2 linked regions of the Crateriforma conspicua genome follow. The protein of the gene in region 1 interacts with the protein of each later gene in a pairwise test. Links are inferred from orthologs where the notes say so. Each region holds a gene or a part of one and is shown on either strand. Other genes may lie near its edges.

The links. Proteins that work in one complex are often made in the same cells at the same time.
Region 2: the proteins of Mal65_RS15000 (region 1) and lhgD interact in binary tests that used the Escherichia coli proteins (3 or more experiments, as listed by UniProt). The link is inferred for Crateriforma conspicua from one-to-one orthologs.

What each region holds. Positions count from the first base shown.
Region 1 is NZ_CP036319.1:4,103,398-4,111,230, reverse strand. What follows is about bases 2,042-5,008. They hold Mal65_RS15000 (peptidylprolyl isomerase), read right to left. Parts: upstream 3,683-5,008; coding sequence 3,401-3,682; downstream 2,042-3,400. Other genes in these bases: Mal65_RS14995 (DUF3472 domain-containing protein), read left to right, coding at 3,947-5,008; Mal65_RS15005 (alkyl/aryl-sulfatase), read left to right, coding at 2,042-3,297. In the rest of the region: Mal65_RS15020 (uroporphyrinogen decarboxylase family protein), read left to right, coding at 1-33; Mal65_RS15015 (MarR family winged helix-turn-helix transcriptional regulator), read right to left, coding at 97-546; Mal65_RS15010 (SDR family oxidoreductase), read left to right, coding at 861-1,721; more of Mal65_RS15005, read left to right, coding at 1,945-2,041; more of Mal65_RS14995, read left to right, coding at 5,009-5,239; Mal65_RS14990 (alpha-L-arabinofuranosidase family protein), read right to left, coding at 5,330-7,756. UniProt on the Escherichia coli protein: PPIases accelerate the folding of proteins. It prefers amino acid residues with hydrophobic side chains like leucine and phenylalanine in the P1 position of the peptides substrates.
Region 2 is NZ_CP036319.1:5,877,804-5,885,612, forward strand. The notes cover bases 2,445-5,387. They hold lhgD (L-2-hydroxyglutarate dehydrogenase), read right to left. Parts: upstream 4,563-5,387; coding sequence 3,327-4,562; downstream 2,445-3,326. Other genes in these bases: Mal65_RS21530 (6-phosphofructokinase), read left to right, coding at 2,445-3,274; Mal65_RS21540 (HD-GYP domain-containing protein), read left to right, coding at 4,706-5,387. In the rest of the region: Mal65_RS21520 (flagellin N-terminal helical domain-containing protein), read right to left, coding at 1-973; Mal65_RS21525 (TerB family tellurite resistance protein), read left to right, coding at 1,187-1,801; more of Mal65_RS21530, read left to right, coding at 1,982-2,444; more of Mal65_RS21540, read left to right, coding at 5,388-5,980; Mal65_RS21545 (hypothetical protein), read right to left, coding at 5,970-7,187; Mal65_RS21550 (HEAT repeat domain-containing protein), read left to right, coding at 7,468-7,809. UniProt on the Escherichia coli protein: Catalyzes the dehydrogenation of L-2-hydroxyglutarate (L2HG) to alpha-ketoglutarate and couples to the respiratory chain by feeding electrons from the reaction into the membrane quinone pool.

The sequences.
Region 1 (7,833 bases):
GCTTTTCTGTGGCACATGGTCGTATCGTTCTAAATCGGTATTCAGGTTCTGTAGGTGAACGTAATGCGGCGAGTTCGCAAGTGACACTGCCGTTTATCAGTCGGCCGTCTTTTCCATCGCAATCAGATTGTCTTTCATCTGATGCATCGCCTTCATCGCGATCTTCCATTCTTGCATGGTCAGCCCGTCCTTCAGGCTCTCCCGCAATTGGCGAAACGGTGGCAACAGCCGCTCAATCTGACGTCTCCCCTTAGCCGTCGGTGAAATCAGAACGGCTCGGCCGTCCTGAGGGTCTTTCTGTCGCTTCACCAGCCCTTTGGCGACCAATCCGTCCAGCTGGCGAGTGATCGTGGTTTTGTCCCGCAGCATGATCTCGGCAAACTCGCCGCGGCGAAGCGGTTTGCCCGATTCCACCAACACCATCAACAACGCGGATTCCTCGGAGGAGAGTTCCGAATCGTTTTCCGCCAGCACTTGTTCGATGCGCAGCCGAAACAGATACGCCAAACGGCTGATCAAGAATCCCGGACGCTGTTGATTCGCCATGCGGTTTGACCTTGGGAATGACTGAAGTTCTACGCTGTTGCTGACGCCGGGTGGCGGTTGACTCGTGGGTGTGTGCATTGTACACATAAGGGCTGTGGCGGCCAATGCCGGTCTGGCGATCAGAATGCCGAAATTCGTTTGGCGTACTGTTTGCTGGGCTGTGATGACAATGTCGCGGGAGTCTCGGAACGACGAAGCCTTAGTCGGTCTCCCTGGCATTGCTTTCGGGGCGGTGACACGGCCACGGTCGGATCGCTTAACCAAGCGGTTCCGTGGTGTTTCCGGCACGATCCAGTCAAGAAAAGGACAACCCCATGACGAAAATCGCAGTCACCTCCGCTAGCGGAAAACTGGGCGGTGCCATCGTTCGGGCCGCCGCTGAAATCGTCGGACCCGTTAACGTGATCGGCTTGGCGCGGACACCCTCCAAAGCCGAATCGTTGGGAATCGAAATCCGCCCCGGAGATTACGAGAAACCCGATGACTTGAAACAGTCACTACAGGGCATCGATGCGGTTCTGTTGGTTTCAGGGATGGACGCGCCGGATAAACGCATCGGTCAACATCGCAACGTGATCGAAGCCGCCAAGCAGTCGGGGGTTCAGAAGCTGGTTTACACCAGTATTCAGGGAGCCGAACAATCGACCGCGTTTTCGCCCGTCGTTCACAGCAACCGACAGACCGAGACGGATGTGCGCGAAAGCGGATTGCGCTGGGTGATCGGTCGCAACGGAATCTACATCGAACCGGATGTCGAATACATCGACACGTACAAGCAACGTGGCGAAATCGCGAACTGCGCCGGTGACGGTCAATGCGGCTACACGACGCGACCGGAACTGGCTTATGCGTACGCACGGATGCTAACGAAATCCAAACACGACGGCCAAACTTATAACCTGCACGGCGAAGCGATCACCCAGCAACAGTTGGCTGACTATCTGAACGCTGCCTTTGGAACGAATCTGAGCTATCGGGCGATGTCCGTGGATGAATATCGCAAGGACCGTGTCGACGAACTAGGGGAATTCATGGGAAATATCATTGCGGGGATCTACGAGGGCATCCGAAACGGAGCAGTCGACAATCCCAGTGATTTCCTGGCGGCCGCCGGTCGCGAACACCAGACTTGGCAGTCCTATTTTGACCAACTGAAAACCCACGCGGTCACCTGATTCCGCCAACGCAAACCGGGAAAGTATCCCGGTCTTGGTCTCGTGATGGCTTCTCTGAGAACCGACGATGTCCGATAGATGCATGGGATCAATGAAAGAAAATTACCGGACCCGACTTTGCAGGAAGTCCGGCTGTCCGATCGTTTCAAAGAAAAGCCGTATTGATCGAATTCTAACACTCCTTTCATCTCCGCTTTCCCCTATTGTTCACCAGGACAACCGCATGAATCGTTTGTTATTGGCAACCATCGTCTTCTTGGCAGCATTGCAGCCGATCATCGTTCTTGGCGCCGGTGATGCCGCAGCGAGATTGACTGCGCAAGGCAAGCAATTCGAAGAGCGTATTTTCAAGATCGCCGATAACGCTTACACGGCGGTCGGCTACAGCGTTTCGAACGTGTCCATGATTGTCGGTGACGACGGGGTGGTGATCATCGATACTGGCATGACCCTGGATGATGCGGGTCGTATCGCCGAGAAATTCCGAAAGATCACGGACCTGCCCGTCAAGGCGATCATCTTCACCCACTCGCACGGTGATCATACCGGCGGTGCAGCCGCGTTTTTGGGTGAATCGCGACCTCAGATTTGGGCTCACGAGAATTTCGGCAGCGAGGCTCGCGGTTGGGTCAGTGGCGACTTGACGGTGCAGAAGATACGAGGTGCTCGGCAGGCCGGTTTTTTGCTGCCGTCGGATCAACGGATCAATAATGGCGTGGCACCGGTGCGATACCCCAACCGCGGTGGTGCTGTATTCTCGTCCGACGACAGGACCAGCCCGACGCATTTTCTGCGAGGGGATCAACAATCATTGAACATTGCCGGGATCGAACTTGAATTGGTCTCGTCGCCGGGTGAAACGAATGACCAACTATTCGTGTGGTATCCGGCTGGAAAAGCACTGTTCGCTGGCGACAATTTCTATCGCTCCTTCCCCAACCTGTATGCCATTCGTGGGACTCCCAACCGCAGTGTGCGTCTGTGGGCCGACAGCTTACAAAAGTTAGCCGACCATCACGCACAAGCTCTTGTCGGTGGTCATACCAACCCAGTGCTTGGTGCACAAAAGGTCAACGAGGTGCTGTCGGACTATCACAACGCGGTGCGGTTCATCCATGACAAGACCGTCGAAGGAATGAACCAGGGAATGACACCGGATCAGCTGGTCGAATACGTTCAGTTGCCCGATGACTTGGCCGCAAAGGATCACCTGCAACCTTTCTATGGACATCCCGAATGGGGAATTCGCAGTGTGTTCAACGGATATCTGGGGTGGTTTGACGGGAATGCGACCCATTTGTTCCCGTTGTCACCCAAGGCGGAAGCACAGCGGGTCGCCGATCTTGCCGGCGGGCCAGACCAATTGACCGCCAAGGCGCACGAGGCGGTTGCATCAGGCGATTCCCAGTGGGCCGCGCAATTGGCCGATCATTTGTTGGCGATCGAACCGAACGATCGGGAAGCCAAGCAAATCAAAGCCCAAGCGTTGACCCAATTGGCCCAAGACATGGTCAATGCGACCGCTCGGAATTACTACCTGACTGTCGCTGCGGAATTGCGGGGCGATTCGAAGTAGTTCCGATCGACGTAACCTTGACGGCCTCGGCTTGCCAGTCGGTGCCCTGCTCCGTCACGCGGCGGCGGCGATAGCACGCCGCGGGCGGTTGGTCGATGTCGAATCAATCGACTCGCTTGGTGATTTCGATCAGGTGGTATCCGAACTGCGTCTTCACGGGACCGTGAATCTTGTTCAGTTCGCCTGTGAAGACGACCTCATCAAATTCCTTCACCATTTGACCGCGGCTGAAAGTCCCCAGTTCGCCGCCTGATTTCCCGGACGGGCAGGCGGAGAATTCCGCGGCGATGGCGCCAAAGTCTTTTCCGCCTTCGATCTGTTCTTTCAAGTCCTGACATGCATCTTCGGTTTCAACCAGGATGTGACGTGCGCTGGCGGTTGCCATTGGTGGTCTCGCTTTGATGGGGTTTGGGGCGTCAATGGACAACGCAACAAGGATTTTGTTGGTCCATTTGGCCGCCCATCGTGCCCTGAGATGTGGCCGAAGAAAACCCCATCGGCGGCGCGGCCAGTGAACTGACGTGCGGCGACCGGCTGTGCCCGATCGACTTTTCCTTGGGGGGCAACGTCCCGTTGTCTGTTCAAGCACCCAATTTTCGTCGATTCTGGATGGCTGTCCTGTCATCCCGACCAACCGAAGAAGACCGCTATGCATATTCGATTCATCGCTTCCCTGCTTCTGCCGGTGATGGCCGCCAGCGCGATGGGAATCACAATCGTCCAGGCAGAACAGTGGCAGATCCCCGTGGCCGGGAACGCGTTTCCCGCCAATCCGAACACGCACGACCGGTCGTTGCGACGCGATGGTGTTTTGATCTTGCGCGATGCCGACCAAGTTCATTCGGTGTTCTTTCACGTCAGTTCCGATTCCGAGCTGAAACTATCAGTCGATGGTCGAACGCTTGGCGACAACAGCACTGTTGGGGTCATGGTCGGTGACCAGATGCTGAGCTGTGAATTGGCGACAAGTCAAAAATCTTCGGCGACAGTCGGAACGGTTCGGGCACCGTCGGGTTACATGCGAGTCGATCTGCAATTGACCGATGGTTCCGGTCCGGCACAGATCGAGCAATTGATTGTCGAAGCCGCCAGCGATGATTTGCAATTGGACTTTGTCAAGAACAACGACGGCAACATGTTTTACTGGGGACGCCGTGGTCCGTCGGTTCACCTTGCGTATCGGATTCCGCGAAACGTTGACCTGAAGTACGCCTACAGCGAAATCACGGTTCCGGTTGGCCAAGATCCCATCGGCTCGTATTTCATGGCCAATGGATTCGGCGAAGGCTACTTTGGCATGCAGGTGAACAGCGAAACTGAACGACGAGTCTTGTTTTCGGTTTGGAGTCCCTTTCGTACCGATGATCCCACCAAAATCCCGAAGGAAGATCGCGTGTTGACGCTTGCCAAGGGAACGGATGTGATTGCGAGGGACTTTGGGAACGAAGGATCGGGTGGTCAAAGCTTCCTACGCTACGCCTGGAAAGCCGGTCGAACGTATCGGTTCTTGACCGAAGTCGTGCCCGACGGTTCCGGCAACACGCGATACACGTCGTGGTTCGGCGACAAGGAAAAGAAGGAATGGAAACTAATCGCAAGTTTCCAAAGGCCGAAGACCGACAAGCACCTTTCGGGATTTCACTCGTTCCTGGAGAACTTCTCCCCCGCAATGGGACATGTTCAGCGATCTGCGCAATACGGCAATCAATGGGTCGGTGATGTTCAAGGTAACTGGCACGAAGTCACCGACGCGAAGTTCACCGGAGACAATACCGCAAGTGGAAGACACCGACTTGATTTCGCCGGCGGCATTGACGGCAAAGTCTTCTATCTAAAAAACGGTGGCTTCTTTTCGGATGCCGTCGAACTGGATCAACGTTTCCAACGGCAATCCACGCCCCGCACTCAGCCCGAAATCGACTGGCAAAACTTGCCGCGATAGTCGCCGAGGCGAGAGATGTCACGGATTCGTGTAACCTGCGAAACCGTTGTTCTGCTGGACAGCGTCAATTCGGCTTGATGATCCGCCCGGCTATCTCGGAATGACGAGTCCGATTACCGAATTGGCCGGCACCAAGATCGGTTCATCAGCGTCGTAGCGAAAGTCGAACCGATACGGCTGCACCAGATTCGGGTCTTGTTCGTTACCAAGCAGCGGGTGCCCAGCGGTCATCATCAGGCATTCCGCTTGTTCATTGGCGATGCCGGGCAAGCCCAGTTGAAGCGACTGCCAGGACGCCGATTCGCGGCTGATCAAAACCACGCCGTAACTGTCCGGCCGCTGAAAAACAACGGCTTTCACGCCGTCGCTCTGCTCGTTGTTCACCGCCAATCGTGTTTTGCCGCGGCACCATGCGTAAATGCAATGCATCGCATGTTCCGGCCGTCCGTAAAACGCAGCATCAGGATCTGCAGTGGTCGGTCCCAGGATTTGCGAGAACCAATATCCGGTGTACAAGCACCATTTGTTGGCACCGACCACCAGCGGCGATTCGATCAGCGTCCGCCACATGTCGGCAACCAAAACCGGCGAAGTCACGGATGTCATGAACTCGCGGTCCTTTGTGTTGCCCATTCCGAATTCGCTGATGATCGTCGGCAAAGTGTGCCCCAAATGCTCCTGCATGATCCGTTCGACATCATTCAGCAACGCGGGAATCCTGTCGGCACTTCGCGTGGCCGGACTGAACTGGTCCGGTCGAGCTTCCATCGTGTTCTTGTCCAGCTGAAGTCGCGGGGAATGATAGATGTGGAATTGAAACGCGTCGGCATAGCGTCCGGCCTTTGCCAAAACGGTGGCGTTCCACTCAGGCTGGCTGTATCCATTCATCACAACAGTAATGGACGGATCGCGCTCTTTCATCGCTCGAACGTACTTCGGAAAGGCTTTGGCATATTCATCGGCCGTGCAGGATCCTGTCGGATCGGGGCCGTACGATTCGTTCCCAACCTCCCAGTACTTCACGCCGTACGGCTTGGGATGCCCGTTCTGTGCTCTCAGTCGGCCAAACGTTGTGTTGACGGAACCATTGCAATACTCGACCCAATCCGCCGCCAATTGGACACGCTGCGGCGCTGTCTTCAGGTAGGAAAACACGTAAGGATGGCGGACACCTTTGGGATGCTCTTTCGGGTCAATCCGCTGCGGATGATCTTTGCAGAATGCCGTGGTGATGATCGGCGTGATGGATTCCTGTTGGCAAAATTGTAGAAACTCATCGACACCAAATCGTGCGACGCCTCGCCCGGTGCCGTCGTGATAGTTCAAGATTTCTTTGCGATGTTCCACCGGGCCGACCGTATCTTTCCAATTGAAAATGTCGGCGTTGCATCCTCCCGGATACCGCAGAAACGTGATTCCCATCGGCCGAAAAAGATCCAGGAAAGGCTGACGGAAACTTCCCTTCTGCGAATCGAAAATCTCGTTGAAGTTTTGCGTGTTGACGTTGTTGCCGAACACCAATGGCGCGACCGGGAATGTCGTTGACGGATCTGCAGTCAACGTCACCCGTGACGGAACATCAGCACCGCTGATGATTTGGGAAGTGCGCTCACGCAAACAAGCGATCTCCAACACACGGTCATTGAGTGCTTGGCCTGATCGACGTGAAAGATCCTTTTGCAATTGATCGGCGCGGGCGTCAAACGCAATGGCCAGCTTGGACGCGAAGTCCTCAGCCGCACGGGGACGCGGTCCCGACGACGCGGATGCTCCAGCTAACAAAACCTGTCTTGCGTCGGCGTTCCAATACTGTTTGGGGACATGAAGATCGTCCATCATCAGTTGAACGGTTCCGCCGGGCAGGCGTTTCACTGTCAATGAATCTGCCGTCAGCGATTCGAAGGCACGGCGTTGCTGATCTGCCAAAAAATGCTCCAGTGATGCTTGATCAACAAAACGGGGGTCCACGCGAATCTTAAGATCTGCCCACGATGCTTTGCCGGAACAGGCTTGCATCCCAATCGATACCGCGGCCCATTCCAAATCCTCTGGCATGTTGACGACGTAGCGATGCCGTTGCCAATCGAACGTGCCGAAGAAGTCGCTGAATTCGGTTCCTGAGTATTCCGGTTTTTTGGCACCCCTGGCCTTCCAGCTCAGCATGGCTTTGGCGTTGTAGTAGTGTTCCCGGCCGGTGACCACATTGTCGGCCTTACGCCAAATGTCGATCAGAACTGGCTTCCCGGCGACCTTATCGATCGGCAACCGACGCGTAAAAATGCGTGTGACTCCGGCATCGACCGTCATGCTGATCCCCGGATTGCCGTTGGGACCGATCACTCTGGTGACATGTGCTTTGTCATTTCGTACGCCCTGCCATGCGGGCAACGTCGGGTCTTCGAAGGTCTCGCGCAGGATGAGTTCACCTGGCTCTGATTCAGCCTGGGCGCTGTCTCCAATTTGAACGAAAGCCACCAACGACAACAAAGCAAGACAGAAAACGATTCCGGGACGCATCTTGGAAATTCCTTTGACGCTGGACGACGGCACCGCAGTGGTGTGTGAACCCATGCAATTCGGTCACCAAGCATCGT
Region 2 (7,809 bases), 1.8 Mb from region 1 along the record:
CGATCCGGGTCTCGGTGGTCACCCGGGGCGCCATCCCCGTTCCGGTCAGCGGTGGCGCGGTGAACCCTTGTGGGTTGGAAAGTCCCAAGTCGCTGGCCGTTGTACCACCAGGCACGTCGTCGACGGCCAGAGTCCCCGGCAGCCCGTCGCTGTATTCCAGACGGACGGTGTCGTTGGTGATCGAAAACGACAATCGGCGACCGTTCAGATCGTATTGGTCGATGATGTCTTCCACGTCGCCGATGGTTGCGGCACGGCTGAGATCGATGGTTTGAAAGTTGCCGCCATCGCTGACACGAATGATTCCCGGCTGGACTCCCTTACCGGCTTTCATATCCACCAGACGCGTGTCGCGGGCCAGCCCGGCACCCAAGGAATCGCCCGTGACCACGGTCGACAGCAGCCCCAGACTTTCGGACGCACTGACGTTGATCGCGGTGGAAACACCGCCGCCCAGTTTGGTGTTCCCGACCGCTTCGGTCCCCGAAAAATGCACACCACCGTCGATCCAGTTCAGTGCGTTTTCACTTTCCAGGATGCCGCCCAGCAATTGGTGGTCGCGAAACATCACGTTTCCCGCCGTGAAGACCGAATTCAACGCCTGCTGGACGGTCGCGCTCAACGCCGCCCGCTCGTCTTCGGACAACACGTTTTGGGCCGCTTCGACCGCCACACCACGGGCTTGGATCAAAGCATCGTCGATTCGCGCCAACGCATCATCGGTCGACTGATAGAATGCTTCGGTGGCCTGGGCGTTACGTTGCAACTGATCGGTGCGGTCGATTCCACGTTGCAGCACCAACGCGCGCCCGGCGGACGCGGGGTCATCGGAGACCCGCAAAACACGCCGGCCCGTGCTCAGCTGGTCATAGGTCCGCTGCAATTCGACTTGGTCGGCGTTCAGCTGGAACAACAGCCGCTGGGTCGCAAGCGGCGTGCTGGTGCGCGTCGTGTTGACCGGCAAAATGGCCATGGCGGACGGGATTCCTGCGTCGAATGAACAGCGGACGTCGATCTTGTATCGTCAAGCCTTTCGCATTCGATTCAATCAAACCAATCATTTCGAACCACCATGGGACGTTTGCGTGGCCCGGGCCCCGGTTGTGGGGTTCTTCACCGGTGACGCGCCGCCCGTCTTGATTCCCCATCCTGCGAGGCCCCGCCGTCAATGATCCTGATCGGCACCATGAACTTGACCCGAACCCGCGACCGAGGCAGTTTTTATTGCCCCCAATGCGGGACGACGGAGTTTTACCGTCGCCGATCGCGCCGACCGTTCCTGACGCTTTATTTCATCCCCACCGTGCCGGTCGGGGCGGCCGAGGAATTCATCCAGTGCGACGGATGCGACGCCACCTGGGATCTGAGCGTTTTGGAGATGGACCGCGACAGCCACGAAGCGGCCAAGGAAGCCCAATTCAAAGACGAAGCCCTGCGGTCGGCTATTTTGACGGTGCTGATCGACCAACAGATCACACCGGGCGAAATCGACACCCTGATTTCGCTTTCCAACGATCTTTTACAACGTCCGATCGACCGCGAAGAACTGGGGCAACTGTGTTCCATCGCCGTCGACAACCGGATCAAGCCGGATCACTACATCTTGACGGTCAGCCGACGCTGGACCCAACAGCAACGACGTTTGGCCCTGCAGATCGTCTTCTTGGCCGCCACGGCCGACGAACCGCTGGACGGCCCACGTCTGGAACTTCTGGGGCGGTTGCGAGAAATTTTCGACCTGACCGACGCCGAATACCAGGCGACCATCGAAGAGGCGATCGAACAAGCCGACGCCACCTAGAATCCACCCGCGACGGGGCCGCGATTCACCCCAGGTGGGACCAGCCGCCTTGGCGGTCGCCCCCAGAAGCCTAGAATTTCCGACTCCAAAACCAAACCACGCGAGCGAACGGGTGACGTAATCGGTCCGATGAAGACCGGCGTCCTGGTCGCCGATCCAGTTCACGCGAGCCGATTCGTCATGCCAGTTTCCTCTGATCATCACAGCCTCGATATCAAACGCGTCGCCATCCTGTTCGCCGGCGGCCCCGCACCGGCAGCCAACGCGGTGATCAGCACGGCGGCATTCTCGTTTCTGGAAGAAGGCGCCCAGGTCTTCGGCATCAAGCACGGCTACAGTCGGCTGGCCGAATACAGCGCCGCCGGACCGCTGCAGGAAGGCACCGACTACATCCGATTCAGCCACGACACGCTGACAAACGCCCGCAGCAGCCGCGGGATCATGATCGGAACGGCACGCACCAACCCCGGCCGCCACGTCAGCAGCCCCGAGAACCTGAAGGACCCGGAACTGGTCGCGCCCCTGCGGCGGGTTTATGAAGGTCTGTGCAGTCTGGAGATCGACGCCCTGATTAGCATCGGTGGCGATGACACGCTGAAGACCGCCAACAAGCTGAAGATGTTCCAGGACGGATTGCCGGCCGAAGCCAGGCGTTTCCCCGTCGTCCACTTGCCCAAGACGATCGACAATGATTACAGCGGCATCGACTTCACCTTCGGCTTCTTCACCGCCGTCGAAACCTTGGCCGAAGAAATCCGCAACCTGAACTTTGACGCCGCCGCGGGCAGAGCCTATTTCCTGTGCGAAGCAATGGGACGCAGTGCCGGTTGGTTGGCCTATGGTGCGGCGATCGCCGGTGAAGCCAGCATGGTCCTCAGCGTCGAAGACATCCGCGGCGCCATGGCCGAGGAAGAAGTCGTCAGCCAAGAAACCGGAGAAACCCGCAAAATCATGGCCCTGGATCGGGTCATCGATCGCATGGTCGACATGATGCTGGCCCGCGAACGCGAAGGTCGCCAGTACGGAACGATCGTCGTCGCCGAAGGCATGGCGGAATACCTGCCGTCGAAGTACTTGGAAGGCATCAGCCGCGACGATCACGGCCACATCAACATCTCCTCGGTCAATCTGGCCGCCATGATGTCCGGGTTATTGTCGGCTCGATACAACGAACGCACCGGCCGGACTCGCAAGGTGAACGGGCTGCAACTGGGTTACGAATCCCGTTGTGCACCGCCGCACGCCTACGACATCATGCTGGGGTCTCAGTTGGGTGTCGGTGCGTATCGTGCCTTGGTGGAAGAAAAGCTTAACGGTGTCATGGTGTCGGTCTCCGGACAACTGGACCTGCACTTTGTGCCGTTCCAAGAACTGGTGGACCCCGAAACGCTGGTCACCAAGGTCCGCTTCATCCAGCCCGACAGCGATTTCCACCGACTGGCTCGGTTCCTGGAAACCTGCGTCGACAACTAAACGTGCCCAACATCGGCGACGCGAATCGCCGTTTCCCGGTGGCCCAAACCGTTCAGTCTTCCTCCGATTCAAATCGGTCGACGACGTGACGGGCGATCGCCAGCGATGCGGTTGCGGCGGGTGACGGCGCGTTCAGCACGTGGACCGATCGAGGCCCACGTTGGATCAGAAAATCATCCACCAGATCCCCCTCCGGTGTAACCGCCTGTGCGCGGACACCGGAACGTCCCGGCTTTAAATCGGTGGGACGAATTGATGGGATCAACTTCTGCAGCGCCCGAGTGAAGGCGTGTTTGCTGAACGAGCGATACATCTCGCCGGCCCCCATCCGCCAATGCTTTCCGGCCAGCTTTCGAAAACCAGCGAAGGAAAGCGTCTCCGCCAGGTCCGAAACACTGACGTCAGACCAGCGGTATCCGTGGCGTGCCATCGCCAGGACCGCATTGGGACCACATTCAACGCCTCCCTGTATCATCCGCGTGAAGTGGACGCCCAAAAAGGGAAAGCTGGGGTCGGGCACCGGATAGATCAGATTTCGACACAACCGCTGGCTTTCCGATTTCAGTTCGAAATATTCCCCGCGAAACGGAACGATGCGAACATCGGTTTTTACCCCGGCGGCTCGTGCAATTCGATCACATTGCAGTCCGCCACAATTGACGTAGCGGTCGCAGCGGACCGGATCGTCGTGTCCGACGGCTTTCAAAACAACATCGTCCCCCGCCACATCGATCGCTTCGACACGAAAACCGGTGATCACCTGTCCGCCGGCCGCACGGATTCGCCGCACCATGGCGCGACAGACTTCTGGATAATCGACGATCCCGGTTTCGGGCACATGCAGTGCGGCCAGCCCCGCCGCGGCCGGTTCCAATTGGCGTAGCCGGTCCGTATCGATCAGCTCGAACTCCACGCCGTTTTGGGTCGCCCGATCGGCGATCTGGTCCAGCCGCTGTCGTTCGTCCGCGTTGACGGCGACGACCACCTTGCCACAGCGATCCCAGCGAACGCTCTCATCTCGGCAAAACTGCTCCAGCAATTGCTTGCCTTCGCGACAGGTTTTGGCTTTGGTCGATCCGGGACGATAATACAGTCCTGAATGGATCACGCCGGAGTTGTTGCCACTCTGATGTTGCCCGACGTCGGCCTCGGCTTCCAACACCGCCAGCCGGCACTCCGGATGACGCTGCAATACCGTCACGGCCGTCGCCAACCCTACGATCCCTCCGCCGATGACCACCACGTCGTAGCGGCCACCCGCATTCTGTGCCGGAAAGGGCGAATTCATAAGGCAATCAGTGCGTTTTGAACCTAGCGTTGCATTATGCAGGGCAAGAAAACCGAAGCGGAAACGCACCAGACTCGGTGCAACCCTCGCGCTTTGTCAAAGCCTATTGTGGACGTTACCAGACTAAATGGGGAGATCCGCTGATGGGGCAATCAGCGAATGTGACGATTTGGGTTGAGGACCTACAGTCCGGGGTGGTCTGTTCGCATCCGATCGTTGATCAATCGGGTGTGCTGTTGCTCGGTGCAAACACCGAGATCACCGAATCGGTCATCGCGGGGCTCGTGGACCGTGGGATCGAGCAGGTAGAGGTTCACCCCAAAGACGCGGCTCAATTCCAAAAAGACGATTCCAAACGCAAGGAACCGTCCGCCAAACGCACGACGCACGCAGACACAGAACAGTCCGCACTCGATTCGGGGCGGCCGCTGCGAAACTTCTTGGTGGATCGATTCGACGAACCTTTGGACGAAAAGCGATATGAATCGCTGAAGAAAGATTATGCGTCGGCCATCGAGCAGGTGGATGAGATTCGCGAAGCGGTTTCCAAACACCAATTGAAAACAATCGAGGCCATCGACGATCTTTCGCAACGGTTCACCAGCAATCTGATCGACGATCACGACCAAACCGTCAGCGTCTTCGGAAGCGCCCAAGAACAATGCGACTTGACCGAACGCAGTGTCAAATTGGCCAATCTGGGAATGGCGGTCGCCGTTGAAATGGGACTCGACGGCAAGGCGGTGTCCGAAATCGGGACGACCGGATTGCTGCATGACGTGGGCCTATTCATGATGGACGAAAAGTTTCGTCAAGTCGGCGTCGTGCTCAGCGAAGACGAACAGTGGACCTATCGCAAGCATCCGATCCTTTCGGAACAGTGCTTGAGCGAAGTCGGCGAAGTCGCCAGTCACATTCGTTTGGCCGTCGAACAAGTTCACGAGCAGTACAACGGCGTCGGATTTCCCCGTGGGTTATCGGGCAATCGGATTCACCCCTACGCGCGAATCTTGAACGTTGTCGATGCTTACCTGCAATTGATCCTGCCGACCGATCGTCGCCCTGGAATTTTGCCACACGACGCCATCGGCATCCTGTTGCATCAGGCTCGACATGGTCTGTTCGAACCAACCGTGATTCGCGCATTCCTGTTGACCCAAACACTGTTTCCACTGGGCAGCACCGTGGAACTAACCGATGGCACGATAGCAACCGTCATCCGCCGACCGCGTGATGGTTACGCGATGCCCGTTCTGCAACGCGAAAGCGGCGAACGAATTGATCTGTCCCAGTCGACCATTCAAATCGCTCGGCCGATCCGCAGCGATGCGGTGGACCAAGTGCGAATCAGCCAACAGGCGATGGAATCGATGACCTTGGAATCGGCGATGCAGGCCGCCATCAACATTAGCGGATGATCCAGCGATCGTCTCGGAACTGGATCTGCAACCCCGCTTCGGATGCCGCCTGTTGGGCCAATTGCACCAAGGTCTTCTTTTTAGCCGAAAACGTCACACGCTGTTGCACCCGAGATGGTTCGTCGGCTTCGACTTGCAACGGAACTCCGGCGGCCTGCGCCAGCGATTCCAACACATGGGCCGCCGGTTGATTTTCCACCTTGAAGTCAAACGTGGCCTCTTGGCCCGTTGTCTTCGGGTTCGCCTGTGCCAAGAACGCTTGCAGCAGTGTTTGTAGTGCCACGCGGTGCGTCGCCGCCGTTCCGGTCAGCGTCACGGTTCCATTGATGGTCGACATTCTGCCGACTCCGGCAGCGGTGCGTACCCGCCGTCCCCACCGACCACTGCCGATCACGCCGGGATAGCGATCCTGCCACGATTCGGATGGGTCCGCCCCTGCCGCAAACTGGCCCCGCACCAACGACTCCACCGACGCCGGTGCAACCCCCAACAACTGACCGGCCGGCCACAGATCATGTGGAAACTCATCATCAATTTTGGGTCGACCAGCGATGTCCGCCGGGGACAGTTCCGCGGTGTGCACGCCATCTGCACGCCGGGCCAGACGAACCAATTCTGACGGAGTGATCAGGTCGGGCCAGCGGATGGAAACCAAGTGGGCGGCGGGGTGGGCACCCGACGCCCCCGTGGTGCGTCGTTGCGAACTCCCGGGACGTGCCTCATCTCGCTGGGCCTCATTCAGTTGGGCCCCATCCAGTTCGGCCCGATGCAGCTCGGCCAAATTGCGTTCGATCCAGGCCGACCGGCCGACAAGAACCACGCCGCTGCGCACGATCACGGTGGCGTCCAACCGATCGGCGACCTGCTGGAGCGCCGCGGCGACGCTGGGCCCCAAACTGATTTCGGGCAACTCGGCGTCCCAGTCCAGATCCCGCTGACGCCACAAATTCAGGGTTCGCGTGGTCGCCAACTGGTCGACCACCTCGCCAACGGTCTGGCCTTCGGCTCGCATCGTGATCGGGCTGGCCAAGGCCCGGTAGGCGTCGCGATCGGCGACGGTGGATTCTGGTGTCGCCGCATCGAGCGAGAAGGCCAAACATGACGCTAGCAAAACGCCCCACAGCCCCGTCAAGGCGGGCCGACGACGCGTGGATCGAAAGTGTCCGGCCGGGGGAATAAATCCGGTCGAATTCGAGAGAGAAAACACGGCAACAGCTACGCAATTTAGGCAGTTTTGGAGACCCGACCCGATTCGCCCCCCGTCCCCACCGACGGCCCGACACGGGACATTCACCTGGGATTCATCATAGCGAGTTGTTGGGCGGTGGTCTCGTAATTAGACTCGTCCGCAGAGACGGGGTTGTCTTGCCTGCCGCAACCGTTTCGGGTGACCTGAACCGCCAAAGGATGCCTGGTTGCCGTTCCGGCTGACCTGCCTAGGATGCTCGCGACCGAACTGCGAACATCACCCTTTGACGGATATTGCTGTGACCTCACCTGTTGTTCGGACGACCCGGCTGACGACCGCCTATCGCAAATTTTTGGCGACGGCCGATTCGACACGATTCGCATCTCAAGTTGACGAACATTACTCGGTAACGACCATCGCATCGCTGTTGTTACGCGGCGACGTGGAAATGCGTCGCGCCGCTGCGCTGGCGTTGGGCATGTTGGGAGATCACCGAACGATCGACCCGCTGGGTCGTGCGATCAGCGATCCGGACCGCGGTGTCCGCTTGGCCGCCGATGACGCGTTTGGCGCGCTGCTGATTCGTTCGGCCGCCCCACGACATCACCAGCAATTACTGAAGCTGATGCACCTGAACGAC